3 regions of the Leucobacter luti genome follow, and region 3 is predicted to be linked to each of the others. Evidence: predicted binding sites of a transcription regulator. Region 3 holds the regulator's gene; each other region holds the start of a gene.
What was found. The regulator LexA, encoded in region 3, represses DNA repair genes until DNA is damaged. The targets are predictions, from matches to a motif close to TCGAACANNTGTTCGA.
Positions count from the first base shown of each region.

Region 1: the regulator LexA is predicted to act here: its motif matches at 3,367-3,382, upstream of uvrA (excinuclease ABC subunit UvrA).
Region 2: the regulator LexA is predicted to act here: its motif matches at 8,487-8,502, upstream of K1X41_RS06150 (phosphorylase family protein).

Region 1 is NZ_CP080492.1:357,701-367,414, forward strand. Features, by position in the region: gene uvrB (excinuclease ABC subunit UvrB) at 1-1,170, shown strand, start outside; gene K1X41_RS01685 (helix-turn-helix transcriptional regulator) at 1,199-1,993, shown strand; gene K1X41_RS01690 (VOC family protein) at 1,906-2,328, opposite strand; gene K1X41_RS01695 (siderophore-interacting protein) at 2,403-3,248, opposite strand; gene uvrA (excinuclease ABC subunit UvrA) at 3,414-6,353, shown strand; gene uvrC (excinuclease ABC subunit UvrC) at 6,434-8,416, shown strand; gene rapZ (RNase adapter RapZ) at 8,413-9,291, shown strand; gene whiA (DNA-binding protein WhiA) at 9,353-9,714, shown strand, end outside.
Region 2 is NZ_CP080492.1:1,326,407-1,336,120, forward strand. Features, by position in the region: gene K1X41_RS06110 (M17 family metallopeptidase) at 1-692, opposite strand, end outside; gene K1X41_RS06115 (hypothetical protein) at 689-1,258, opposite strand; gene K1X41_RS06120 (ABC transporter substrate-binding protein) at 1,255-2,904, opposite strand; gene K1X41_RS06125 (ABC transporter permease) at 3,030-3,992, shown strand; gene K1X41_RS06130 (ABC transporter permease) at 4,006-5,151, shown strand; gene K1X41_RS06135 (dipeptide ABC transporter ATP-binding protein) at 5,148-6,806, shown strand; partial or broken gene K1X41_RS15445 (GntR family transcriptional regulator) at 7,012-7,719, opposite strand; gene K1X41_RS06150 (phosphorylase family protein) at 7,867-8,424, opposite strand; gene K1X41_RS06155 (hypothetical protein) at 8,780-9,085, shown strand; gene K1X41_RS06160 (S-ribosylhomocysteine lyase) at 9,432-9,714, shown strand, end outside.
Region 3 is NZ_CP080492.1:853,749-863,462, forward strand. Features, by position in the region: gene K1X41_RS03865 (cytochrome c biogenesis CcdA family protein) at 4-840, opposite strand; gene K1X41_RS03870 (DsbA family protein) at 849-1,622, opposite strand; gene K1X41_RS03875 (histidinol-phosphate transaminase) at 1,729-2,820, opposite strand; gene K1X41_RS03880 (LysM peptidoglycan-binding domain-containing protein) at 3,348-3,743, opposite strand; gene lexA (transcriptional repressor LexA) at 4,002-4,670, shown strand; gene lipB (lipoyl(octanoyl) transferase LipB) at 4,996-5,928, shown strand; gene lipA (lipoyl synthase) at 5,937-6,944, shown strand; gene K1X41_RS03900 (methylenetetrahydrofolate reductase) at 6,953-7,858, opposite strand; gene K1X41_RS15360 (hypothetical protein) at 7,855-8,271, opposite strand; gene K1X41_RS03905 (uroporphyrinogen decarboxylase/cobalamine-independent methonine synthase family protein) at 8,222-9,193, opposite strand; gene metE (5-methyltetrahydropteroyltriglutamate--homocysteine S-methyltransferase) at 9,228-9,714, opposite strand, start outside.

The DNA of each region.
Region 1 (9,714 bases), 500 kb from region 3:
TCAGGGATCGAGAACTACTCGATGCATATGGACGGTCGCGTGCCTGGCGAAGCTCCGCACTGTCTCCTGGACTACTTTCCTGATGACTTCCTCGTCGTCATCGACGAATCGCACGTGACGGTGCCGCAGATCGGCGCGATGTTTGAGGGCGACTCGTCACGCAAACGTACGCTCGTGGATCACGGCTTCCGACTCCCAAGTGCGCTCGACAACCGGCCGTTGAAGTTTGGGGAGTTCAAAGATCGAGTGGGCCAGGTGGTGTACCTTTCTGCCACTCCAGGCAAATACGAGATGGCGCAGGCTGACGGCGTGGTGGAACAGATCATTCGCCCCACCGGCCTGGTCGATCCCGAGATCATCGTGAAACCCAGCGAGGGGCAGATCGACGATTTGCTCGAAGAGGTTCGTGTTCGTGCCGAGCGGAACGAACGTGTCCTGGTCACCACGCTCACGAAGAAAATGGCAGAGCAGCTGACGACCTTCATGGAAGAGGCCGGCGTGCGCGTGCGCTATCTGCACTCTGATGTCGATACCCTGCGCCGCGTTGAGCTGCTTACGGAACTGCGCGCTGGTGTCTACGACGTACTGATCGGCATCAATCTCCTGCGCGAGGGTCTGGATTTGCCAGAGGTTTCGCTCGTCGCGATCCTCGACGCAGACAAAGAGGGCTTCTTGCGGTCAAGTACCTCGTTGATTCAGACCATCGGACGTGCTGCGCGAAACGTCTCTGGCCAGGTACACATGTACGCAGACAAGATCACGCGCTCGATGCGCGAGGCGATCGACGAGACGACTCGTCGCCGCGAGATCCAGGTCGCCTACAACACCGAGCACGGCATCGATCCGCAGCCGCTTCGGAAGAAGATCGGAGACATCACCGCGATGCTCTCGCGCGAGGCGGCGGACACCGAGGACATCTTGTCCCGCAGCGGAGCGCACTCCCAGCGAAAAGGAGCCAGCCCGCAGAAGACCAAGGGCAAGGCAGCCGCACGCGCCGGTGCGATCGCGGAGGAGGGGTCGGCGAAGCTCGAGGAGATCATCGCCGAGCTCACCGAACAGATGCTCGCCGCAGCGGAAGAGCTCAAGTTCGAACTCGCGGCACGGCTACGAGACGAGCTCACCGAGATGAAGCGGGAGCTCCGCAGCATGGAAGCAGCCGGACATCTCTAGCCGAAACAAAATCTCGGAAGAGTGACCGATGTACCGCGAATGGGGCATCCCCGAGCTGGGAGTGCTGTGGCGCTCCAGCGCCGGGGGAGCGCCCACCGTGATCCCGGCGGACGGCAGCGCAGACGTGATTCTGCGAGATGACGAATTGATTATTGCCGGTCCCTCCACGAGAGCGCTCACGGGACACGGCAGCGTCCACGGGGACACCGTTGGCCTCCGCTTCGCTCCGGGGGCTGCCGGCCTCGCACTGCGCACCAACCCAGCCCCACTCCGCGATCAGCAGCTGTGCGCGTCCGAAGTCGTCCCGAAGCCGGTTGCACACCGGGCCGCCGCACTCTTACGCCGACTGCGCGACGCAGACCTGATGCAGCCTGGACGACCAGAAGCTCTCACGACGTTCCAGGACTTCGTCCCACTGATCCGCGCGTCCGCCGACTCCGGCTTCGCTCGGGCCGCCGCGCCGTGGACGATCGAGGTGCGCCACTTGGCCAGCTCGGGCGCCCCGAAATACGCCGCCGCACAGCATCTCGGGTACTCTGAGCGCCAGCTGCAACGCCGCATGCTCGACCACTTTGGATATGGGTACACCGCACTGCGCCGGGTGCTCCGCGCCGAGCGCAGCCAGCAGTTCCTGCGGTCCCATCTGAACCCGATCGCTGCAGCTCGTCTGGCCGGCTACAGCGATCAGTCACATCTCACACGAGAGTTTCGCGTGCTCGTCGGGACGACACCCGCTCAGTTTGCTGCCGCTGCTTCCGCCGCTGCTGGCAGAGCCGCGTATACATCGATGGAATTGCCGTCCGGATCCAGCACTGTGGAATAGCGCTGTCCCCACGGCGCATCCCACGGAGCAGTGTGAGCCGCCTGGGGATTCTTGGCGACGATCGCGGCGTACGTTCGATCCACGTCCGCTGGCGATTCCGCTTCAACGGCAAAGCCGATCCGCCCTTCACCCCGTGGGAGTTCAAACCCAGGCTTGAAGCCCTGGATCGTGGAGACGGGATCCCAAGCAAGTGTCACGCCACCGCCGAGGGCAACCTCAACGTGCGGAGCGTCGTCGAGCCCCGTCGGGATGTCCAGCCCGAGCTGGCGATAGAAGCTCAGCGATGCGCCGAGATCGTTCGTGGCGATACCAATGAAGTTAAATGCGAGTGTCATGTACGTAGCGTACGACGCCAGTTACCGCATCCGCTTGAACGTTTCGGACAGATCCACGGCGCCTCACGACACCGTTAGATCTGACCGACAGGTTCGCGCTTCTCGGCCTGGAACGCATCTTCACGCCGACCGTATGCCCAGTACGGAGAGAGCGAAAGCTGCGCTCGCTCGATTCCGCGCTCTTCGGTGAAGTAAGGCCGCAGCAGTTTCATCGCACCGCGCTCACCGTGCACGAACACCTGCGCACGGCCGGGCCCCCATTCTGCACCCCGGACCGCATCCACGAGCACAGAGGATGTGCCAGCCTCATCGGCGCCACGGAACAGCCAGCGCAGTTCAACACCATCAGGAACCCGCAGCTCAAGCCGGTCCGTCTCGCTCCCGACCTCGATCAACGCCACCCCGCGAGCATCACTGGGCATCGCCTCAAGCGCCGACGCAATCGCGGGGAGTGCGGATTCATCGCCGGCGAGCAGGTGCCAGTCTGCTGTGGGATCGGGAGCATAACCTCCGCCAATTCCGCGCAGCACCACGGAGTCACCGATTTCGGCGCGCTCCGCCCAGGGACCCGCGATTCCGTCGGATCCGTGCGTCACGAATTCGATCCACAGCTCACTTCTCACCGTGTCGATCCGCCGCACCGTGTAGGTGCGAGTGGACGGCAACTGCTCGGGTGGCAGCGCAGCGCGCAGCGCGTCCAGATCGTAGGGTGGCGTCAACTGAGACCCCGGCGGGGTGAACAGCATCTTGCTATAGGCGTCGGTGTGCGGAGTGGCTTCGAGCGCCGCGAAGCCGGGGCCGCCAGCGACGATGCGAACAAGGTGGGGGCTCAGCTGAATGCGTTCTCGCACCTCGAGCACGATCTGTGGGCGAACGGGGCGAACAGGACGGCCAGAGCCGGCTCCCTGCGGTGCGGGCATCACAAACCTCAATCATCAGACGAATTACGACTGCTGCCAGCCTGACACAAAGCTGGGCGACCCGCTAGCCACCCACTTGCCGGCCGCGGCTCGTGCGGAGTGAATCAACACCAAATATTCGTAGATACGTTCGAATATTCAGCTTGCGGGCCATAAGATGGTCTGGTGACCACGAACAGCCCCACCCCGATCCGTTCCTCCGCCGCACACGCACACATCAGCGTGCAGGGAGCGCGGGTGCACAACTTGCGCAACGTCGATCTGGCGATCCCGCGAGACTCCATGGTCGTCTTCACCGGCCTGTCCGGGAGCGGCAAGTCGAGTCTTGCGTTCGACACCATCTTTGCCGAGGGACAGCGCCGCTACGTTGAGTCACTGAGTGCCTACGCGCGCCAGTTCCTGGGACAGGTCGATCGCCCAGACGTCGACTTCATCGAGGGACTGAGCCCAGCAGTGTCGATCGACCAGAAGTCGACGAACCGCAACCCGCGCTCGACCGTTGGCACAATCACTGAGATCTATGATTACATGCGCCTGCTCTGGGCCCGCATCGGTGTGCCCCACTGTGCGATCTGCGGCGAACGGATTGCGTCTCAGACCGTGCAGCAGATTGCAGATCAGCTCATGGAGCTCGAAGAGCGCACCCGGTTCCAAGTCCTCGCGCCGGTCGTGAGCAAGAAGAAGGGCGAGTTCGTCGACCTCTTCCAGGAGCTTGCTGCGAGCGGATACTCACGCGCGCACGTCGACGGTGAACTGATCCAGCTCTCGGATCCCCCCAAGCTCAAGAAGCAGATCAAGCACGACATCTCCGTGGTCATCGACCGGCTCGTTGCGGGGCCAGACGTCCTCGGCCGTCTCACCGACTCGCTGGAGACCGCTTTGCGGCTCTCCGGTGGCCTCGTCACCGTTGACTTTGTCGATCGCGACGAGAAGGCTGATGATCGCACTCAGCTCTTTTCCGAGCACCTCTCGTGCCCAAATCAACACCCTGTGCAGCTCACGGAGATTGAGCCGCGCACCTTCTCCTTCAACGCACCGTTTGGCGCCTGCCCCACGTGCTCTGGCCTCGGCACGAGCATGTCCGTTGACGAGGATCTGGTGCTGGGTGATCCGCAGCTCTCGATTTCAGAGGGTGTCATCATTCCGTGGACCAGCCAGGGCAAGAGCCTCTACCAGTACTACGAGAAACTGCTCATCGGCCTGTCAGACGACCTGAATTTCTCCCTGAAGACCCCCTGGAGCAAACTGGGGGAAGACGTGCGCGAGGCCGTGCTCTACGGCAACAACTTCAAGGTCAACGTCAGGTGGAAGAACCGATTCGGTCGAGAGGTCAAGTACTCGTCTGGTTTTGAAGGCGTCATTCCCTTCATCGAGCGGCAGTACGCCGAGGCCGAGTCCGACACGAAGCGCGATCGCTGGTCCGAGTTCCTTCGCGAAGTGCCGTGCCACGCATGCCAGGGCCAGCGGCTCAAGCCCGAAGTGCTCGCGGTCACCGTCAATTCAGAATCTATCGCGGCCGTGGGGGAGTTCAGCCTCCTCAACGCCAAGCGCTTCTTCGATGAGGTGTCACTCACCGAGCGGGAGGCAAAGATCGCGGCTCAGGTGCTGCGTGAAATCCGGCTCCGCTTCGATTTCTTGATCGAGGTGGGCCTCGGATACCTCACACTGGCACGTGCAGCGGGCACGCTATCGGGCGGCGAAGCGCAGCGCATCCGGCTCGCAACGCAGATCGGATCCGGGCTCACCGGGGTGCTCTACGTGCTCGATGAGCCATCGATCGGACTGCATCAGCGCGACAATCGTCGTCTGATCGAGACGCTGATCAAGTTGCGAGATCTCGGCAACACCCTCATCGTGGTTGAGCACGATGAGGAGACCATCGAGGCCGCTGACTGGATCGTTGATATCGGGCCCGGTGCTGGCGTCGAGGGTGGCACCGTGGTGCACTCCGGACTGTATGCCGACCTGATCTCGAACACGGAGTCCATCACCGGTGACTACCTTGCTGGAAGGCGGAGTATCGAGACACCGAAGAAGCGCCGCAAACGCGACCGCAAACGGGAGCTCAAGGTGGTCGGCGCGCGCTCCAACAACCTGCAGAACGTCGACGCCGTGTTCCCGCTCGGGATCATGACTGCGGTCACAGGAGTCTCCGGCTCAGGGAAGTCGACGCTCGTGAACGACATTCTCTACCGTGTGCTCGCCAACCAGCTCAACGGTGCGCGGCTCGTGCCAGGGAAGCACACCCGCGTCACTGGACTTGAGCACCTCGACAAGGTGGTGCACGTCGACCAAGCGCCGATTGGCCGCACGCCACGGTCCAACCCCGCCACCTACACCGGGGTATTCGACAAGATCCGCAATCTCTTCTCCGAAACCCCTGAAGCGAAGACTCGGGGCTATCTCCCCGGCCGTTTCAGCTTCAACGTCAAGGGCGGCCGTTGTGAGGCATGCTCGGGCGATGGCACGCTCAAGATCGAGATGAACTTCCTGCCTGACGTCTACGTCGCGTGTGAGGTCTGTGGGGGCTCCCGCTACAACCGCGAAACGCTGCAGGTGCACTACAAGGGCAAGAACATCTCCGAGGTGCTGGATATGCCGATCGCTGAGGCAGAGGAGTTCTTCGCCCCAATTTCGAGCATTCACCGTTACATGAAGACGCTGGTCGATGTCGGGCTCGGATACGTCCGTCTCGGGCAAAGCGCCACGACGCTCTCCGGTGGCGAGGCGCAGCGCGTCAAGCTCGCCACCGAACTTCAGAAGCGCTCGAATGGCCGCAGCATCTACGTGCTCGATGAGCCGACAACCGGCCTCCACTTCGAGGACGTGCGCAAGCTTCTCCTCGTGCTCAATGGCCTGGTCGACAAGGGCAACACGGTCATCACGATCGAGCACAATCTCGATGTGATCCGTAGCGCAGACTGGGTCATCGATCTCGGCCCTGAGGGGGGATCCGGCGGGGGAACGATTCTCGCTGAGGGCACCCCCGAACAGCTCGCAAAGCACCCTGACAGCTTTACCGGTCAGTTCCTGTCCGAGGTACTGGGCGGCTGGGCCGCGAAGTCTGCTCGTGCGCTGGAGGCGAGCGCGAAGGAGAGCGCTTGATCCAGGAATCTGGCGGCACAGGAGAAGCTGCGCCAGGAGACGTGGGAGCCACCACGGTGAGCTCGGCAGTCTCCGGAGCGTTGCCTGATTCTCGCGCTGTGTTCCGTCCGGCCCAGGGTGAGATTCCCACAGCGCCAGGCGTGTACCGCTTTAGCGACAAGTACGGCCGGGTGCTGTACATCGGCAAGGCGAAGAATTTGCGCGCGCGGCTCGCCAACTATTTCCAGCCGATGCACTCGCTGATGCCGCGGACCCGCCGCATGGTGACGCTCGCGGCCAAGCTCGACTGGACCGTTGTCGCGACCGACACCGAATCGCTTGTGCTGGAGCATACGTGGATCACGGAGTTTAAGCCCCCCTTCAACGTCCAGTTCAAAGACGACAAGACCTACCCCTATCTCGCAGTTACCTTGCGGGAAGAGTCGCCACGACTCATCATTACGCGGAACGAGAAGATTCGCGGTGCCCGCTATTTCGGCCCGTATCCGAAAGTGTGGGCGCTGCGCGAGACCACGTCGCTGCTGCAGCAGGCGTTCCCTATTCGCACCTGCAATGACGCCGACTATAAGCGCGCAATGTCGAGTGGGAAGCCCTGTCTTGCAGGCCAAATCGGACGCTGCCACGGCCCCTGCTCCCAGCTCATTTCGATCGAGGATCACCGCACGCGGGCTGAAGAACTCGTCGCGTTTCTTGCCGGGGGAGATTCCAGTCAATTGCGCACACTGCAGCGCGAGATGCGAGACGCCGCCGCAGAGCAGCGCTACGAGGACGCGGCGCGGTTGCGAGATCAGGTGCAAGCTGTCGAGCATGTCTTGGAGAAGAACGCGGTGGTGCTCGGCCACGACGTCAACCTTGACGTGTTCGGGCTCCGGGCCGATGAGCTTGCGGCCGCCGCACACCAGTTCATCATCCGCGGAGGCAGGATTCGCGGCGAGCGAAGCTGGATCGTTGACGTCGAACTCGATGATTCGCCAGGCACGCTGTTGGAGCAGGTGATCCAGTCCGCGTATGAGGGAGACCGAGAGCCACCGCCCGAAATCCTTGTTCCGCTCCTGCCTGAGGGGGATCACGCGCTCGAAGAAGCCCTCAGCGCACGCCGGCCCCGGCGCGGTCGCGTCCGGGTGCGCGTGCCCGAACGGGGCGACAAAGCGCAGCTCATGGAGCGCGCTGTGCTCAACGCCGGCGAGCACTTGATCAGGTACAAGATGAAGCGCGCGGCGGATCTCACAGCGCGCACCGACGCGCTCGCGGAACTCCAGCGTGCGCTCGATATGACTGAGGCCCCACTGCGGATTGAGTGCATCGACGTCTCGCACCTGCAGGGCACCGGCGTGGTGGCATCACTCGTGGTGTTCGAAGATGGGCTCCCCGCGAAGGGTGCCTATCGCAAGTACCGCATTGAGGAAACGACCGACGATACGGATTCTATTTTCCAGGTCGTCTCGCGCCGCGCAGCCCAGCTCAATCTTGCGAAAGAGACTGGGGAACAGCCCAGTGGCATCTATCGTGACCGGCCACAGCTGTTGATCGTCGACGGCGGCGAGCCACAGGTCAAGGCAGCAGCACGCGCCCTCGCGGCGGCCGGAATCACAGACATCGCCCTGTGCGGTGTTGCCAAACGACTCGAGGAACTCTGGCTGCCAGGCGATCCGTTCCCCGTTATCTTGCCGCGCACCAGCGAGGCGCTGTTTCTCGTGCAGCGCGTCCGTGACGAAGCCCACCGCTTCGCCATCACGTTCCAGCGCCAGCGGAGAAGCACCTCAATTGCCAGCAGACTCTCCGAGGTGCCTGGCTTGGGGCCGAAGCGCGTACAGGGGTTGCTCCGGCATTTCGGATCCGTGACGCGACTCCGCTCAGCCTCGGTTGCGGAGCTCTCCGCGGCTCCCGGGATGGGGCCCAAACTCGCTGAACAGGTCCTCGCACACCTCGGTGCGCCTGAGCAGGGGGAGACGGTGCCAGATCCCGGCTCTGACCCAGAGATTCCCGATCTGCCCGGCGACGCGCCTGACGCTAAGCTGGACACAGCGGCCGATGCGGCGCAAGGCGAGGAGGATGGCCAATGAACGAAGTGGTGTCCACACAGGAGATCCTCATCGTGACGGGGATGTCGGGGGCCGGTCGCAGTACCGTCGCCAACACTCTCGAGGATTTGGGGTGGTACGTCGTTGATAATCTGCCACTGTCGATGTTGAAGACGCTCGCAGATATGGCAGACCGTTCAGGGGGCGCGCTCCCGAAAATCGCAGCCGTGGTCGATGTGCGCGGTCGCGACCTGTTCGCGGATATCCAGCACACGGTGACCGAGCTGCGTGAAAGTGCCACCGTTCGCGTCGTGTTTCTCGACGCCACCGATGAGATTCTCGTGCGCCGCTACGAATCGGTGCGCCGTCCGCATCCATTCCAGGCTGAGGCTGGCAGCCTCCTCGAGGGCATCCGGCTTGAGCGGGACCGGCTCCAAGAGTTGCGTGCGTCAAGCGATGTCGTGATCGACACGTCACGCTACAACGTCCACAATCTCTCCACTGCCACACGTGAGCTCTTCTCGGACGACAACACGCCCGGGCTGCAGTTGTCAGTCCTGAGCTTCGGCTTTAAGTACGGTGCTCCGACGGACGTGGATCTTATGGTCGACATGCGTTTCCTTCCCAACCCCTTCTGGGAGCCAGAACTCCGCGCCCTGACCGGAGTTGACACTGAAGTCAAGGATTATGTGTTGAGCCGCGAAGGTGCGGCCGAATTCCTCGATCACTATGTCGCAGCCCTGACGCCAGTGCTCGCCGGCTTCCAGCGTGAGAATAAACGACACGCCTCACTCGCGGTAGGATGCACAGGCGGCAAACATCGTTCTGTCGCCACCGCACGCGAGCTCGCTGATCGACTCGCTGGCCTTCCTGGCGTAAGTGTGAGTCTGCGCCACCGCGACCTCGGTCGCGAGTAATCTGCAGCGCTGCCAAGCCGCTTCGTCGTTTTTTATTCCTGATATCTGAGAGGACCCATTCGTGCTGTCGACCCTTGAGGTGAAGAGTGAGCTCGTACGTTTCCCGGTGCAGCGCACCGGAGAGCGTATTGCTGAGGTCGCGACGATCCTCCGCTTGGCCGGCGGGCTGCACACCATCTCCGGGCGCATTGCGCTCGAAGCTGAGCTGCACACCCCGCAAATTGTGCAGCGCGTCCGCAAAGATCTTGCCGAACTCTACGGTGTCCGATCCGAAGCGAAGCAGCTCCCGCCCTCCAGCACGCGCCCAGGCGCGCCCCAGTTCCTTGTCCGCGTGATCGATGGTGAAACCCTCGCTCGGCAACTCGGACTGCTTGATCCTCGTCGTCGCCAGATTCGTGGCCTCCCGAACCGTCTCACCACAGG
Region 2 (9,714 bases), 470 kb from region 3:
GACGCCCGAAGCCCCGCTCCGCCATCGGTGAGTGTGCCAGCGTCGAGGATCACGGCGTGACCACGTTCGCGGCACCACGCGATCCCATCCGCGAGCACCAGGCGCCCCTCACAGTCAGTATCGACGACTTCACTGGTCGCCCCGCCCGGGTGCGTCACCACATCTCCCGGGCGTTGCGCCGTCCCAGATATCACGTTCTCGCACAGCGGGAGAATTGCTTCCACCCGACGCCCGTCCGCGAGGTCTGCGCCCGTGGCTTGCGCGCTCAACACGAGCGCAGCAGACATTGCAGCTGCGGCGGCCATATCGGCCTTCATCCAAGACATCTCGCTTGAGTCCTGTTTCACGTTGAGCCCGCCCGAGTCGAACGTGATTCCCTTCCCCACGAGGCCGAGCGTTGCCGCAGCTGCCGCATCACTTCCCCACGTCAGCCGAACGACGCGGGGTGCGCGATCACTCCCGCTCCCGACGCCAATCGTGGCACCGAACCCGCGCGAGGCGAGCTCGTCTCCCGCCCACACTTCACACTGCACCCCTGCACCCTCCGCAAGGGCTGAAATCTCTGCGGCGAGCTCTGCTGGCCCGAGCAGATTTGGCGGGCGCTCGGTCAACCGCCGCACCCAGGCCACTGCCGCAGCCTGACGCTGCGCTCGATCCGACACCACGGCTCCGTCGCCGAAGATCGGCCTCACTGCGCGCGCCGCGTGTTCAGAGCCGTCGTCCTCGGCCGGGTCCGCACCCCCAACACCGCACCACGCCAGAGCGCCTCGCGCTGTGCGTCCCGCAACCCTCCCCATTCGTCCGCGTCTTCGCGCGGGAGCGCGTCACCCACTCGACTACCCGCGGGCCAATACAGAGTCCCACCCGGTGCTGCAGCGCCGAAGCGCCAGCCGGCTTCAGCGAGGCGTTCGAGGTCTCCCGGGGCGCCGGGGCCCGTCCTGCGAGCTGGGACATGACAGGCAACCACCGTTCGAGGCCCGGCTGCGGTCAAGATAACGAACCGGGCCGCTCCGCCGGCAGCCGCACTGCCAGCGCTCCTGGCGACTCCGCCCGCGTCAAGGTACGCGACGAGTTGCGCTTCGGCCGCCGCGACGTCCGTGCGTGCCGCGTCATCGCTCGCGAAGAGCGCGACGGCGAGCGCGGCTCTGCCCGCCGCCAGACCGCTGGCAAGCTCTGGAGATTCTGCAGCTGCCGCACCCCCGGGCGCAGGGAGGCTGGGAAGCAAGAGGTAGTGCACGGTGCCCGTGTCGGCGGTCACGAGGCAACCCGTTCAACCGAGGTGAGCGTTTGCGTCGAGAGGTTGTTAATGGACCCCACTAGCGGCGACAGCACGAAGCCGGTCCACTGAGGACTGTGCGCCTCAATCACCTGAGGATTGACGTAGACAATGTACGGACGATCGTCAAAGATGATCTGCTGCATCTCGTCGATGATCGCCCGGCGCTTCGCCTCATCGAGCTCGATGGCCTGCGCGGCATAAAGTTCGTCGTAGCGTGGGTTGCAGTATCCGCTGTCAGAGTTGTTTCCCCATGAGCCACAGGTGAGGGTGCTCAAGATGAAGTCCGGCTCCACTGGGGGTGTCCAGTTCCACATCGCAATGTCGTACTCGAGGTACTGGTTGTCGGGTGCGGTGATCGCGTCCCAGGCCGCATCAGGATCCATTTTGCGCTGTTCCACGAGCACTCCGATCTCCTCCCAGCCGCGCTGCATGGTTTGGAATGCCCGGTCGCCCGACCCGCTTTCCTCTGTGGGGAACACCAGTTCGTACTTCATCGGCACACCGTCGGCCACTCGGATCCCATCGGCACCGCGTGCATATCCCAGCCCGTCAAGGATGGAATTCGCCGCAGCGATGTCAAACGGCAACCCTGAAATAGATTCATTTGCAAATCCCGTGGCCGGTGACAGGAGCGCTCCGCCCGGTGCGGCATGGCCCAGATACGTCTGATCGACAATCTCGCTGCGATCAATTGCATACTCCAGCGCTTGGCGCACCTCGGGGACGAGCAGCTCTCGGTGTTCCGGCTTGTCTGGGTTGGTGTTGATGATGACATTCTTGATGGTCACGCTCGGGCCCGTCTCCACGGTCATCCCCGCATCCTTGAGGGTCTGGACGGCAGTGGGCGGCGTCATCTGGCCGATCATGTCGACCTGGCCGCTCTTCAGAGCGGACACCATTGCGTCATCGTTCGCGAAGAACTGGAAGCCGAACCCATCAATCTTGGGCTTCGTGCCGTACCAGTTCTCATTGCCCGAGAACATCATGAGCTGATCTTTCTCGTACTTTTCCATGATGAAGGGGCCGCCAGAGACGATCGGCGCAGCATTGTCGAACGTGGTGATTTCGCTGCCGTCCCCCTGGGCAAGTGGGGCCCAAATGTGCTCGGGAAGGATATGCAGCGCCTGAACCTGGGTCAGCACGTTGGCCACCGGCGACTCGTAGTGGAACACCACGGTGGTGTCGTCAATCGCCTCGGCCGTCTGCAGGTGAGCAACCCACCCTGCCAGAATGCCTGTCGGCCCAGCCTGGTGCTCGACGATCATATTCGCGGTGAACGCCACATCTCGGGCCGTCAGAGGCTTCCCGTCTGACCACTGCTGATCTGCAACGGTCGTGAACGTCCAGGTCTTGCCGTCTTCCGACGATTCCCATGATTCGGCGAACGAGGGGACGATCTCGAGATTCTCGTCGTACTCGGTGAGGTGCGGATAGACATACTGATAGAGCACACTCGAGTAGTCGGAGTCAGACACAAAGGGGTTCAGCGAGTCAACGAGCGACGTAGTTCCGACCCGAAGAAAGTTCTCACCCGCCCCTGATCCGCCTGGTGCGCAGGCCGATGCTGTCAGTGCCAACACTGCTGCAATCATCACCGCTGCAGCTCTTCGCGTCCAGATCTTCATTGATCAGCTCCTCATTGCTCTTGATCCAGTCGACTCCGACGCCCTAGGATCTCAGTACACTTAGCATACTATGTAGGTGCGACCACCGATAGACGCATTTCAACCGGCCATGGAAAGGACTGCTGATGCATCGAGGGAGATACATCTGGCACCGCACGGTGTTTGCACTGATCACCGTGTTCGTCGCCATATCCCTGAACTTTGTCCTCTTTCGGGTACTTCCCGGATCCGCTGTGACACGTATTTCGCGGGTGCCCAACGCATCGCCTGAACTCAAAGAAGCGCTCGAGAAGCAGTTTGGACTCGATAAGTCCGTCTGGGAGCAGTACCTGCTGTATCTCAAGGGACTCTTCACCGGCAACCTCGGGGTGTCTTTCAACAACCGGCAGCCGGTCGCGGAGAATCTCTCTCACGCCTTCATGAACACGCTGCCGCTCGTCCTCACCGGCACAATCATCGCGCTCATCATCGGGATCCTGCTCGGCGTGCTGAGCGCAGTGCGCCGCGGCAGCATCTTTGACCACACGATGACGAACATTTCCGTGCTGTTTTACGCGTTCCCCACCCAGTTCCTCGGCGCGATGCTCCTCATCGCCTTCGCAGGAGTGTTGCCCTCGGCAGGCATGAGCGATCCATTTGCGGCGGCCGCTGGCCCGTGGGATCAATTCCTGGACCAGGCGAGACATCTTATTCTGCCAGTGGCGACGCTCGTGCTCACTCTGTACGCAGAGAACCTTCTGATCATGCGCTCAGCAGTGCTCGAGACGCTGGGCGAGGACTACATTCTGACGGCTCGTGCCAAAGGGCTCTCCCGCGGCCGCATCATCCGCTCCTACGCAATCCGCAATGCCATGCTGCCGACGGTCACCATGATCGCGCTCGCACTCGGCACAGTTGTCAGCGGCGCGATCCTCATCGAGGTCATCTATTCCTGGCCGGGGATCGGGCGCGCACTGTATGAAGCAGTGCTCCAGCGCGACTACCCCATGCTCCAGGGCGGCTTCCTCATCATCACCATCATCGTTGTCGTCTGCAATTACCTCGCCGACCTCAGTTACGCGTGGATTGATCCTCGCGTAGCGAATTGAGAGTGGAGCATCTATGTCTACCCCAGGAACCACACTGTTCTCACTCCCGCGAAAGAAGCGCCCCCAGACCCGCAAGCGGGGGGCATTTCTCACTGCGGCACGGCAGCCCAGCGCAATCATCGGAATCGCGATCATCATCGGGTTCATCCTGATTTCACTCTTCGCTCCGCTCATGACCCCGCACTCAAGCCGCGCGGTCACCTGCGGCGTCTTTGAGCCACCGTCAACTCAGCATTGGTTGGGCTGTGACGACGGCGGCGTCGATGTCCTCACCCTGGTGCTCGAGGGCGGCAGAGTCTCGATGTTTGTCGGGTTCACCGCCGCTGCGATTGCACTCATCATCGGCACAAGCGTGGGAATCCTGTCCGGATACTTCGGCGGCTGGGTCGACACCGTGCTCATGCGAATCACCGACTACTTCCTCGTGATTCCCCAGATCGTGCTCATGATCGTGATCGCTGCTGTCTGGGGGCCGAGCCTCGACCACGTGATCGTGGTGATTGGCGCGTTGATGTGGACCGCGACCGCCCGCATCGTTCGATCCCAGGTCAAATCGATCCGAGAACGCGTGTATGTCCGGCGTGTGGAGGCGATCGGCGGCGGCCACACCCGGATCATCCTGCGCCATATCCTCCCCCAGCTTGGGCCACTTCTCGCCGCAAGCGGAGTACTGGCGATCACCGTTGCCATCTTCAACGAGACCGCGCTCGCGTTCCTCGGGCTTTCCGACCCGAACGCCATCACGTGGGGCACGATCATGGAGCGAGCATTCAGCCGAGCCGCAATCAGCACGGGAGCGTGGTGGGCAATCGTTCCAGCTGGAATCGCCGTCGCCCTCCTGATTCTCGGCTGCTACTTGCTGGGCCGAGCCATCGAAGACGCGCTCAACCCTCGCCTCAAGATCTCGCATCTCGCACTGCGGACCTGGGCGGTGCGCCCGCTGGGTTCCACCGTCGAGATCGACCGGCGATCACGGGCGCAGCGCCGGATCGCTGCTGCGCAGGAGACACCGGGCTCCGCCCGGCCCGCCGAGCAAGACTCAGCCAGCACCCCGGAGCCGGAGCCCGCAGCGCCGAGCCCCGGCGCCGATCCGGCCCAGCCAGCGCCGCCACCCGGCGCCGATCCGGTGCAGCCAGACACGAATGGAGACCGCGCATGATCCCTACTCCGTCCTCTCTGGGGAACTCCGACGTAGTCCCCACACCTGCGCTTGAAATCCGGAACCTGCATGTGTGGTTTCGCTCCGACGACGGGAGCGAGATCGAAACCGTCCGTGGAATCGACCTCACGGTCGCGCCAGGCGAGCGCATCGGACTCGTCGGCGAGTCCGGGTGCGGGAAGACGACGACCATCCTCGCAGCCCTCGGTCTCCTCCCCGCAAATGCCACAGTTGCAGGCGAAGTCCGCTTTGCCGGCACCGACATCCTGAACGGGGGCGACGCCGGAATCCGGCCGCACCGCTGGACCGACATCGCGATGGTCTTCCAAGGGGCAATGAGCGCATTCAACCCGGTGAAGACCATCGGCTGGCAGATTGAAGAAGCGCTCCGCTTCCACGGACGCAGTGGCCCTGAAATACAGGCGCGGGTGCTCGAACTGCTGGAGCTCGTCGGCCTCCCCGCAGGTACGGAGGGGCAGTACCCGCACGAGCTGTCTGGCGGGATGAAGCAGCGTGCGGTGATCGCCATGGCGCTCTCCTGCGATCCCAAGGTGCTGCTCGCAGACGAACCCACCACCGCACTTGACGTTGTGGTGCAGGCTCAAATTCTGCGACTTCTCGTTGATCTTTCCGAGCGACTTGGACTCGCGGTGATTCTCGTCACCCACGATCTCGGCGTCGTAGCGCAGAGCTGCTCGCGTGCGGCCGTGATGCGCGACGGTGTGATCGTGGAAACCGGGACGGTGGAGCAGCTGTATCGCGCCCCGCGCTCGGACTACACCCGGGAACTGTTCGAGTCAACGCCTGACATCGAGATGGTTGCGGGCTCCGGCACGATTGCGCCACATGCGACACCACTTCTTCGCGTTGAGCACCTGTCTGTCGACTATCCGGGCAAACCGGTCACCCACGCTGTGGACGATGTCTCGTTCACCGTCTCCCGGGGTGAACTGGTCGCACTCGTAGGGCAGTCAGGATGCGGCAAGACGACGACACTCCAGGCCGTTCTCGGCCTGATTCCGGGAGCCCGCGGCACGATCGACCTCGATGGAACACCGGTGTTGGGGGCTCGCAGGTCAGAACGGAAGCGGCACCGGCGCCGCGTACAGCCGATCTTTCAAGACCCGTACGAGTCGCTCGACGTCCGATTCACCGTCGGCGATACGCTCGAGGAGCCGCTCCTGATCCACCGGGTGGGCGGAAGCCGCGCGGAGCGGCGGGATCTGGTCGTGTCCGCGCTCGAGTCAGTGGGGCTCACGCCTCCCGAGCGCTTCATCGACCGGTATCCCCATCAGCTGTCTGGCGGCCAGCGCCAGCGAGTGGCAATTGCTGCAGGGCTCGTCCTCCAGCCCTCACTATTGCTCGCAGATGAGCCGGTGAGCATGCTTGACGTCTCAGTGCGTTCCGGCGTCTTGAGACTGCTCGCCGACCTCAAGGAGCAACAGGGATTGGGGATCCTCATGATCACCCACGACCTGTCTACGGCGGCTGAGTACGCAGACCGGATCATCGTGATGCGCGGAGGCAAAATCGTTGAGTCCGGGGCGCCGCAGGACGTGGTGCATCGGCCACGCGAGCCGTACACCCGCCTCTTGATCGACAGCATTCCGAGCCCCGACCCAGCGCGCGCGGCCCGCCGAGCCGTCGAAGCGTAGCGCGTCCCGGAGCGCGGCCGCCGCGACTATTCGGCGGCCGCCGCTGCGGAGGCTGGGCGCTGCCCAGGCTCCGCACCGCCCATGAGCCTCCAGCGCCCGGCCGCACGAGCTGGGAGTCGCTGCGCCTACCCTGCACATAGAACACGTACTCGTCTGCCCGGTATGTCTGTTGGTAGGAGTCGAACGCGACATCGTCTTCGGTGTAACTCACACCGCGGACGCGCATGACCACGTCTGTGGGGCTGAGTTCCAATTGCTCGCGCTCCCACTGGCTGGGGCGATCAACTTGGAACACTTGCTCCGCGTAGGCTTCCACGATTCCGTATCGCTGCGCGAGCAACTCATAGAGCGAACTGCCATCGGCAAGCTGTTCTTCGTCGATCGCGGGGACGAGGCTGAGCGGAATCGTCGCCCGCTCTGCGACGGTCAGACGCCCGCCGCGCAGACGAACTCGGCTGATTTCCCAGACCGGCTGCCCCTCCTGAATGTTCAGGGCACGCACGTGGTTCAGACCAGGCATGCCCACGGAGAGGCCGACGAGACGCGTCTCGAATGCTACCGTGCGTGCATCGTCCGAGATGGTCCCCAGGAGCGCGCCTGACCGGCCAGGCTCGCTGACGAGCTTCGGTTCTGCTACGAAGGTGCCGACCCCCTGGTGGCGCTCGATCACCCCGTCATGATCGAGTTCGTCGAGCGCACGGCGCACCGAGATCACGCTCACATCGGCAAGCTTCGTCAGTTCTGCCGTGCTGGGGAGTTTGTCGCCTGGACGCAGACCGTTTTCTTCGATCAACCGCAGCACCAGGTCATACACGCGCTGATACCGCAGTTCGCGGACCGGGGCCTCAGCCCCTCTCACGTTGCTTCGAACTTCGCTCATGCGGACTCCCTGCTCACTGTGCATAGTTAGCATTCATTCAATGAACTCAGAATAGCAAGTGAAGTGTCGTGCGCGCGGCACCTCCTCAGTGAATGCCCGGAAGGCAGCGCCCGGACCCCGCACCAGATGTGCGCGAGAGTGCACGCAGGCGCAGAGGTGCAGAGCGCTCAAGCGCTGGCGTTAGCGCAACCGAGCATCCCAGAACGCGCGGAGCTGCTCGCTCTTGCGGAACACGATCGTGTCCCACTCTTCATCGGTTGTCGCGCTGTCGGCGAAATCAGACGGGATCTTGAAGAGCTGGAGCGCGACACTGAATCGGGCGCACACGGTGGCATAGGAGTAGGCCTCCATGTCCACGAGCTCGGCGCCGAGACTCGAAATGTGTGCGCGTTGCGCGTCATCTTTCACGAATACGTCGCCCGTGGCAATCGTTGCCGTCCGCTCGGGCAGAAGAACCTCGCCCGCAGGGGTGAGCTCCGGTGAGGGCAGTGAGAAGTCGTGCTGCACGACACGCGTCACCTGCACTACTTCGTCGAGGCTCAAGCGGTCTGGGCCGTCACCAACGACACCCGCCGTGCCCAGCACGACGACGCGGTCGACGGGGGTCTCGGCAAGGGCCGCCGCAAGCGCCACAGCGCCCTGCACCTTCCCGACCCCGGTGACGAGGTGGGGCACATCTGCGAACGCAAATGCCTCGTCCCTGTGGGCGAATACGAGCAGTGTGGTGGACTCCGACATGGCTGATTCTCCCCTGCGCCGGAGCGCTTCGTAAATGAAATTCGGATCAAGACTAGCGTTTTTCGAAGACTTGTTCTAAACTGAGGCAAGCTCGCAAGCAGTTCGCGTGATTTTCCTCAGATCTCGATGGATTCGAATCTCGATGGAATGCCTCCCACTCCGCGATATGCAGCTCGCAGCTTCTGATGCTCCACGGTCATCCATAGGGCCTTGCATCTTGCTTCGCCGTCATTCAGGACGCACTCCGTGCACAGTTCCTGAGGTAGTGAAGCCCCGGCTCGTTCCCGAGCCCCGCACCCGCGAGAAAGACTTGGCGGGTTCCGCACCATGATGGTGCGGCGCGAAAGGACACATCATGACTTATCACTCAACACATATGACTCGCGACGCCGCGAAGTCGCAGCGCGCAACGCTGCGGACGCCGTACCACTCACTCGGCAACGAGTCCGAGATGCGTGTGCCCGGCTGGGCACAGCACCGCTCGGTGTACCGCACTTCAGGCCGCACCCTGTACCTCGTCGAGACCGACCGTCCCGCTGAGGCACGCCGCGACCTTGAGCGGCTCACCCGTTCCGGGTGGGACGTGCGCGTCGAGCCAGCCGCCGCCGGTGAGCTGACCCGCATCGCACTCACGCGCAGCGACCTGGCACGCGCCGCCTAACCGCGGCGGCAGACGCCGCACCACAACGCCGGGCAGCACGGATCTTCGGATCCGCGCTGCCCGGCGTTGTGGCGTCCTGCGGCTTCGTGCGCACCGAGGCGTCCCCGCGCCAGCTCCGCCCACAGCCCTCGAGTTCGCGCAGGAGATTCGAGTTCACGCAGGAGAGAATCGCCCAGCGCGTGCTGCGCGAGCTCGAATTTCCCTCCTGAACTCGAGCTATGCAGGGTGATCGAGCAGCCGTGTGCCACAGCCGAGCGTCAGCCCCACAATCGAGCGGTCACGCGAGGTGTGTCGCCGCGTGACGCGCTCCGCTTCCCCCGCGAGCGGCCATCGGTACACTGGCCGCATGAGCGACGTTGAACTTGCCGAGGTGGAGAGCTTCTCCCTCGATCACACCAAAGTCCTGGCACCCTACGTGCGCCTGATTGGAGTGGAACGCGGGCCGAAAGGCGATGCGATCTCCAACTTTGATATCCGACTCGTGCAGCCCAACGAGCAAGAGATCCCGACCGCCGGACTGCACACGATCGAGCACACGTTGGCAGCGCTGCTTCGCACACGCTTTGACGGCCTCATCGACATCTCCCCGTTCGGCTGTCGCACGGGGTTCCACCTGATCGCGTGGGGCG
Region 3 (9,714 bases):
AGTCTAGCCAAGTTCGGCGAGCGCCTGCGCTCTACGTGCGCGGCCCCTGCGTGCGAAGAATACCGTCAGCCAGGTGCCAGCCAATGCAACAAAGAGCACAGCGACGGCCCAGTCGGGAACTCCGTTGGCGAATTGCATGACGCCCGCCTCAAGCCTGGCCTGATCCGTCGCGCCGAGCACCCCACCGAGCGATGTGGTGCCCTGAGTGACGAGGAGCAGCACGCCGATGCCGACCGTGATGATGCCACCGACGATATTGGTCCAGGTGTTGCGCCACCGCCCGATCACGAGCTCGCGGGGGCGCACGAGCTTCCGCACGGCAGGCAGCCGTTCCCAGAGGAGGGCGAGCAGCAGGAGCGGCACCGTCATTCCAGCGGCAAACACGAGCAGGATCAGCCCACCCAGGAGTGCGTTGCCACCGAACGCGGCGAATGCAAGAGCGGCTCCAAGCATGGGGCCGGCACAGACGCCCGCAAGTCCGTACACCGTGCCGAGCGCAAAGACAGACGCGATCGAGGCGCTCTCGGCGCCGCGCTGCTGGATCACGCCAGGCAGGCGGATCCCGAGCAGCATGGCGGCTCCGAGCAGGATCACGAGCACTGAAGCGACGGTGACAAGAGTGAAGCGGTTCTGGTTCACCCATGCACCGAGCGTCCCAGCGAGCAGGCCAAGCGGCACGAGTGCGGTGGCAAGGCCGAGGAAGAAGACCCCCGTGCGGGCAAGCAGCGCGCCGGGGCTGGAGAAGGCGTAGGCGAAGAATGCCGGGAGCAGCATCACCGAGCAGGGGCTCAGCAGAGTGAGGACTCCGCCGAGGAAGGCGCCGAGGAGACTGAGGCTCACAGTGGGGCTTACTGCTTGGCCGCGGCCAAGGCCTCGTCGAGCATCGTGCGGAAGGCCTCGACCGGCTGCGCGCCGCTCATAGCTTTGCCGTCCGCCACGAAGAATGGCACGCCGCTCACTCCAAGCTGCTGGGCCTGCGTAGTGCTCTGCTCGACGGCCGCGCGGAGATCAGCGCGTTCCATGTCGGTGGCAAAGAGCGCGAGGTCAGGGACGCCAGCGGTCTTCGCGAATGCACGCAGTTCGTCCGGAGTGAGCTCGGGGTGCCCGCTCTCGGGGGCCGCATCGTAGACGGCCTTCAGGAATTCGAAGTAGTGGCCCTGTTCCCCGGCGGCGCGCGCTGCGGCCGCCGCACGAGTGGATTCCTCGCCGAAGTAGGCAACGTCATGGATTTCGAGCCGAACCTTGCCGGTCTCGACGTACTCCTCGATGAGCACTGGGAGGGTGTCACGCGAGTACACGGCGCAGAAGGGGCAACGGAAGTCGGTCCACTCGCTCAGCACCACGGGAGCGTCGAGCGCGCCGAGCGCCATCGTGTCGCCGTCGATGCGGCGCTCAACCGTTGCAGCGGGAGTGCCGGTGCTGCCGTCACCGCTCTGTGGGCGTGCTTCGCCGGCCGCAGTGGTGGCATCCTTCGTGCCGTTCGCGTCCCCGCGCACGAGCTGCACACCGCCGAAGACCAGGCCCGCGACTGCGAGGGCGGCAAGGACGACGTTGAGTGTGCGGGAGCGCCGCAGTGAGCGCTCGAGTTCGTGGCGGGGCAGAGTCTCCGGGGCGTGAGGCATACCTCCCAGGCTAGCTGGGGCCCTGGCGCGGCCTCTCCGCTGGTTCACAGAATGCGGAGCCCGACGGGTGCGCAGCTACGTTTGGCGGCCGCAGGCGCGACGGTGCTCAAGCGTTTCTGGCACCGCCGGCCCCGAGCGCCGCAATCGCAGCAATCACGGCGTCGGTTTCAGCTGCGGTGCCCGCGGTGATCCGGAGATGACCGTCGATGCTGAGGTTGCGGATCAAGATGCCTTCCGCCCGGAGCGCCGCGAAGGTGGCCGCTGGATCGGCGAAGCCACCGACGAGCAGGAAGTTCGCGCCCGAGGGGTGCACTGCGTACCCCAGTTCCGTGAGCGCTGCGCCGAGGCGGTCTCGCTGCATCCGAATATCCGCGACCGCACGAAGCATCGCGTCTGCGTGGCGGAGCGCGGCAGTGGCAGCCGCCTGGGTGAGCGCGGAGAGGTGGTACGGAAGTCGGACGAGACGCAGCGCGTCGATGACCGCGGGATCGGCAGCCAAATAGCCGAGCCGAACACCGGCGAAGGCGAAGGCCTTGCTCATCGTGCGAGACACGAGGAGGCGATGCCGCCCGGGCAGGAGGGTCACCGCGCTCTCGTGTTCTGTGTCGAATTCTTGGTATGCCTCGTCGACGATGAGGATGCCGTCGAACGCGTCATACGCCGCGAGAATGACCTCGCGGTCGAGAGGCGTGCCGGTGGGGTTGTTTGGTCCACAGAGGATCACGATGTCCGGCTGGTGCTCTGCCAGCGCCGCCACCACGAGCTCGGGGGTGAGCGCGTAGTCACTTGGGCGCGGAACGTCGATCCAGGTGGTATCTGTGCCGGAGGCGAGCAGGGGGTACATCGAGTAGGTGGGCGTGAAACTGAGGAGCGATCGGCCTGGCCCGCCGAAGGCCTGCAGGATCTGCTGCAGCACCTCGTTGGAGCCGTTCGCAGCCCAGAGTTGCGCTGGGGTGAGCCCGTGGCCGAGGTAGCCGGCGAGCGCTGCCCGGAGTTCATCAAACTCGCGATCTGGGTAGCGGTTGACGCTCCGGACCGCAGTAGCGAGAGACGCGACGATGTCCGCGACGACTTCGTCGGGGATCGGATGCGTGTTCTCGTTGACGTTGAGGCTGACGGGCACCATATCTTGCGGGGCACCGTACGGCTGCTTCCCGACAAGGTTTGCGCGGAGTGGGAGGTCGCTCAAGCTGGTCACCCCTCCAGTCTATGGGAGGCAGTCCCCCACTGACAGGCCGGGGCCTGAGTCTGACAGTCACACGCTCCGAGCTGCGAGCTGCGAGCTGCGAGCTGCGAGCCGCGCACTACAGGCCGTGAGCTGCGAGCCGTGCACTACAGGCCGTGAGCTGAGAGCCGAGAGCCGTAAGCCGGCAGTCACGGGCCAACAGATGAGGGTGGAGAGCCGAGAGGTGCGAGGCGGGCGTGATGCGCCAGCATCGGGCGGCTGAAGCCGCTGGCTTCAAGATCTGAGCTCGCTATTCAGGGCGAAGGCTCAAGCCGCAGGCTCGGGGGGGGGGCGAAAGCTTAGGCTGCATGCGCGGGGGCGAAGACTCAAGCCACAGGCTCGGGTGAACGGGAGAGGGAAAGGAACAATCGAGTTCTTCGGCTCCGACGACTCCGACACTCATATTCAAGACGATTCCGACACTCATGTTCAGGACGACACTCGCGTTCAGCGAGTCCTATTGCGCAAGTCGCGCAGCCCAGCTCAGAAGAGAGAGCTTCTCACAGGCCGAGGTCTGCCGCAGACACCACGGCCGGGCTATCCGAGAAGCGCAGCGGCACCGCAAGGGGCTGACCCGCTTCGACACCGGAACCGTCGAGCTGGTTCAACTGCACGATCTCCGCAACGAGGTCGCGCGGGTCCGCGCCCGCATCGAGCTCAGTGGCGACTGACCAGAGCGAAGCGCCCGGCTGAACCACGACGTAGTGGAACTGCTGCCCCCCGCCCTGTGCATCGCTTGCGAGCGCCTGCGGCGCACCGAGGGTTGCCACAAAGGCGAGGACTCCAGCGGTGAAGACTGTGGCGAGGGCACCCAAGACGACGCGACCACGCCGGGTCAGGCGCAGCCGGGTGCGGGACTCAATCGGCTGTACTGCCTGAATCGCTACGGCACTCATGGTGACTTCCTTTCTTCGTGACGCTCGCGAATACCAGATCCGTGCGAACATCTGTTTCGAATATATCTTCGATAGATCGAAACCGCAACCGCGAGTTCGAATCTATGTTTCGATCTTTTCCGCGACACTCGAACACATGTTTGCCGGCGTTCGAACGTTGCGACTAGGGTTTCGAGCAACGCGATCACTGAATCAGGTACCACTGACATTCGCTGACCCCAGCCCCACACCAGGCCTCCCGAGGCGGAAAGGACAGCGATGAGCGATGCAGCCACGCCGAACTCCATGAAGCCACTGACCGAGAAGCAGCAGGCAATTCTCGAGTTCATCGGGCGCTCAGTTGAATCTCGCGGGTACCCGCCAAGCATGCGCGAAATTGGCGATGCCGTTGGCCTGTCGTCACTCTCGAGCGTCACCCACCAGCTCAGCCGGCTGGAACTCGGCGGATACATTCGTCGCGACCCGAATCGGCCGCGCGCACTCGAGATCCTGGTTGAGCTCGCCTCCACAAGCAGTGCGATTGCCGATGCTGGTGCGCACCAGCCACAGGAGACCGCCTTTGTGCCGCTCGTTGGCCAAATCGCGGCGGGTGTCCCCATTACGGCAGATCAGCAAGTTGAAGAAGTTGTCCCACTTCCCCGCCAGCTCGTTGGTGACGGCCAGCTCTTCATGCTCAAGGTCGTGGGCGAGTCCATGATCGACGCGGCAATCTGCCACGACGACTTTGTGGTCGTTCGACAGCAGCGCGAAGCAGAAAACGGCGACATCGTTGCGGCGATGCTGGACGGCGAGGCTACTGTCAAGGTATTCCGGCGCCGTGACGGCCATACCTGGCTCCTTCCCCGCAACAGCGCATTTGAACCAATCCTCGGCGACCACGCCGAGGTACTCGGTCGCGTCGTGGCTGTCTTCCGCTCGGTGAAATAGAACCCAGCACGCTCCTCTACAGCACTCTGGCCCCGGACACCACCGTCCGGGGCCAGAGTGCTGTGCGCGCTCACGCGCCAACCGCCTTTCCACACCACACCCCTGGCGCAACCTGAGCACCTGGCGGAGCCCGAGCATCGACCGCCATGCGCAAACGAAGTGGAGTTCGCGCAGGAGATTCGACCTCACGCAGGATCCTTTTGTCGAATTCGGGCCGAAAGAACTCGAATTTCCTGCGCGAACTCGGCCCCCTCCCACATCATCGACAAGCACCTCACACGCACCCAATTTGCTTTGTTGCACCGAGTCTATTTAAGATGACGGCATGAGCTCCCCCCATCTCCTCATGGCTGCTTCACCCGCGCAGCGCCCCCGTGTTGCCTCGCCAAGATTCGACATTGCAGGCCTCGCGCCGCAGTTCATCGACTACGAACACGGGCTCTCGCTCCAGCGCGAGGCTGCGGACCGCGTCCGCAGTGGAGCGGACCGAGGCACCGTGTTCCTCCTCGAGCATCCTCCGGTCTACACTGCCGGACGCCGCTCTCTCCCCGAGGAGTATCCAACAGACGGCACCCCGGTCGTAGCGGTGAATCGCGGCGGCAAGGTCACCTGGCACGGGCCCGGCCAGCTCGTCGTGTACCCGGTGATTCGGCTCGCGGATCGAGTCGGCGTTGTCGACTTCGTGCGGGCACTTGAGGGGGTCCTCATTGACGTCGCGGCGCAGTTCGGAGTCTCCGGCTTCCGCGTCCCAGGCAGATCCGGCGTCTGGGCGGCAGCTCAAGACAGCTCAGCACCCTCAGCACCCCCGGCTCCCCCTGTCGCCTCGGACCAGCCCGACGCCCCGCACCCTGGAGCCGCCCAGAACTCAGCGCACGCCCAGAACCCAGCGCACGCCCGGGACGGAGCGCACGGCCGAGACGGAGCGCACGCTGAAGACCCGGGGCACACGCAACGCCCAGCGCACGCTCAAAGCCCAGCGCACCCGCCCCAGAGCGCGAGCGATTCCCGCCACCTGCCACACGCGCCCGCCAAGTTCGCTCAGATCGGCCTGCATACAGCCGACGGAATCGTCACTCACGGCATCGCTCTCAACTGCAGCAATGACCTCACCCCGTTCGATTCGTTCGTGCCTTGCGGCATTTCGGACGCCGGGGTGACCTCGCTCAGCGCGCTCGCCGGCCGCACGATCTCTCCCGCTGAGGCCGCCCCGATTCTGCAGGCACGACTCGCCACGACACTTCTGGAGGTGGTGGCGTGAGCGCCCAAATGCTGCCCTCAACGGGCACTCGGCCAGAACCCGAGGGGCGCAAACTGCTCCGGATCGAAGCCCGCAACGCAGAGACGCCGATCGAACGGAAGCCACCCTGGATCAAGACTCGTGCACGATTTGGGCCGGAGTATCAGGAGGTGCGATCGCTCGTGCAAGCGGGCGGGCTCCACACCGTGTGCCAGGAGGCTGGCTGCCCGAATATCTCGGAGTGCTGGGAGGATCGCGAAGCCACCTTCCTCATCGGCGGCTCGATCTGTACGCGCCGCTGCGATTTCTGCATGATCAGCTCAGGAAAGCCGCTCGCACTTGATCGTGACGAGCCACGCCGTGTCGCCGAGTCTGTGCGCACCATGGGGCTCCGCTACGCCACAATCACGGGCGTCACGCGCGACGATCTCCCAGACACGGGTGCCTGGCTCTATGCCGAGACAATCCGGCAGATCCACGCGCTCAATCCAGGCTCGGGAGTCGAAGTGCTTGCGGATGACCTCGGCGGACGGCCCGAGGATCTGGAGCAGGTGTTCGATGCCGCACCGCAGGTGTTCGCGCACAACATCGAAACGGTGCCACGAATCTTCAAGCGGATCCGGCCCGGCTTTCGCTACGAACGCTCGCTCGGGGTGATCAGCCTCGCCCATGCAGCCGGCATGGTCACCAAGTCAAACCTGATCCTGGGCATGGGCGAGACCAGGGCCGAGATTACTGACACTATGCAGGAGCTCCACGACGCAGGGTGCGACATCCTTACGCTCACCCAGTATCTTCGCCCGTCACAGTTGCACCACCCCATCGATCGCTGGGTGCGCCCCGAGGAGTTCGTCGAGCTGAAGGCCGAGGCCGATGCAATCGGCTTCGCCGGCGTGCTCGCCGGCCCGCTCGTACGCTCGTCGTATCGGGCCGGCAGGCTCTGGGCTGCCACCATGGCAAAGCAGGGCAGGCCGGTGCCGGAGGCTCTCACACACCTGTCAGAGCGCGCAGCGACCGAGTTCCCGCAAGCCGTGTAGCGCTGTCGCTACCCCACCGGATCAGGGGTCAGGAGGTGGAGTTCACGCAGCACTGCAAGCACGCGCTCGTGCCGGTTAAAGGTGTACAGGTGCACGGACGGGGCGCCGCCGGCGAGCAACTGGCGCGCCAGTTCGACCGTGTGCTCCACGCCGAGTTCTGGTGCGTATCCACCGGCAGCTTCCATCTCGCGCGTCAACTCTTCCGGCGCCTGCCTTCCCGCGAGCTCGGCCACTTTGCGCAGCTGTGCACTCGTCGAGACGGGCATCAGACCAGGCAACACGGGGATCCGGAGTCCGGCGCGCTGAGCGTCACTCACAAACGAGAGATACTCTTCCGCACGGAAAAACAATTGCGTGATCGCGAACTGTGCTCCAGCTTCCTGTTTCGCGATCAGCCAGTCGATGTCTTCCGCGCGGGATCGAGCCAGCGGGTGGCCGTTCGGGTACGCGGCAACCGCAGTGCGTCCGACGCTTGTCAGCGCGGGGCGCTCGGCGCGGGCCTCGGCCACGAGCTCAACCAGTTCGAGCGAGCTGAGCGATCCAGCAACTGCGGGATCCGCCTCCGTCAGTCCTCGCGGTGGGTCCCCGCGCAGCGCGAGGAAATCGTGGACCCCGGCATCCATGATGCTGTGGATCGCAGCGCGCACAGTCGCTCGATCCTCACCCACTGTGGTGAGGTGCGCGAGCGGAAGCGCGTCCGTGTGATCTCGCAGGTACTTCAGGAGGTCGACTGAAGCATCACGGTTAGAACCGTTGGCACCATAGGTTACCGAGATGAAGTCCGGGCCGGCCGCCGAGAGGTGCTGCACGGCGTGGCCGAGTGCGAGCGCGGCAGCACCGCTTCGCGCAGGGAACACCTCGAACGAGAATCTGGCGCGCGTCGGCGCACTGCCGGTGAGCAGCGGGGAGGTCATGCAGCACCTCCTGCCGGGTGTGGGGCGGTCCCGGATCCGGGCACCGAATCCTCGGCAGCCACAGAGCCAGCCGCCGGACCCTGGTGCGGCGTCGCAGCGCGAGGCACCGCTTGTCCTGTCGCTCCATAGCCAGCATAGGAGAGCGGCTCTGCTGCGGCAGCGCCAGCAAGTTCGGTCGACGCGAGCGCAGTGCCGCGCACGCGCGCAGCGATCTTCGCAAACGCAACATCTCTGGCGAAGTCGGGCGACCCGTGCCGCGGCTTCTCATCGATCAGGTAGGGAGAGAACCCGCAATCGTCGGTCGACCCGAGCAATTCTGCGGGGATGAAGCGCGCAGCCCGCACGAGCTGGTCCCGGATCCCCTCAGCTGTTTCTAGCTTCGGGTTCGTGGGGTTTGTGACGCCGAGCAGCACTCGGGGTGCCTGCCCAGCGCCGCGCGCCCGTCCGCGCAGCTGGCGGCCAACGAGTCGCGCGACGCGATCTGGCTCCCGCTCCCCCAGCCTGCACCAGGAAATACCCCGCTTCGATCTGGAACAGCTCAGGGAGCAGCTCTGCATAGTCGACGTCAGCACTGTGCGCTGAGTCATTGTCGTTCCCCGGGCACGTGTGCACGCCCACCGCGGCGCGCTGCTCGGGCGTGAGTCGATCCAGCACCCTGTTGATGAGCGCGATGAAACCCCCGAGGGCTTCCGGCCCCGCCCACGGAGCACGCACATCGCGCCGCAGTGCGAGTCTGCCCTCGGTGAAATCAATCGACACGCGTGATGCGCCCGCGGCAAAGCTCCGTCTGATGTCTTCTGCGCAGCCGGCGACGACGTCCTCCAAGAAGTCCTCGCGCGAATACTCGCCAAGCCCCTCCGCGGGCACCATCAATGAGAGCATTGATGGCGAGATCACGGCCTGTTTCAGCGGCAGTTCCGTCAGTGCACGCGCCGCAGCAACATCAGAGGCTGCCCAAGCTTGGAACGCGAACGGTGCGCGCGCCAGACTTGGGATCACCCGGTGGTGACCATCGGCGAACACGGCGAACACTGGACCGGCTGAGACGTCAGCGGTGCCGAGCGGGTAGCTCGCGAAGCTTTGTCTGCGCTGCTCCCCGTCGCTCACGATCGGCGAACCGGTCGCTGCAAATCGAGCCAGAGTATCGGCCACGGCACGATCCTGCTCCGCCGTGAGTTCCTCCTGAGAAGCAAGTCCGGTCTCCGCATCGAGCACGACGCGTTGCAGATTCGAGGGTCGTGGGAGCGACCCGACGGCCTCCGTGGGGAGGCCGGAACCCGGCCAGGGTGCGGCCGGGGCCGGCCGATCCTGCGGAGTCTCCGCCTGGTCGGTCACTGGAAGCTCCCCGGCTGCACCCTGCGTCACGGCGCTACGCTCCGCGGACGGCGCGGGCCGCCTGCACGAGGTTAGTGAGACTCGCGACGGTCTCCTCGTAGCCGCGGGTCTTGAGCCCGCAGTCGGGGTTGACCCAGAGCTGCTCTCCCGGGATCCGAGCAGCGGCGAGCTGGATCAGTTCGGTCTGCTCGGCCACGCTCGGGACGCGCGGCGAGTGGATGTCGTAGACGCCCGGCCCGATTCCGCGCGAATAGCCATGATCGCCGAGCGGTTCGACGACGTCCATGCGGCTGCGCGCGGCCTCGATACTCGTCACATCAGCGTCGAGACCATCGACCGCGTCAATGATTTCACCGAACTCGGAGTAGCACAGATGTGTATGGATCTGCACCTCGCTCGCGGCTCCAGCGGTGGCGAGCCGGAACGCACCGACTGACCAGTCGAGGTAGGCGGCCTGACGGTCGGCGTCGAGCGGGAGCAACTCGCGCAGCGCGGGCTCGTCGACCTGGACAATCTTGATC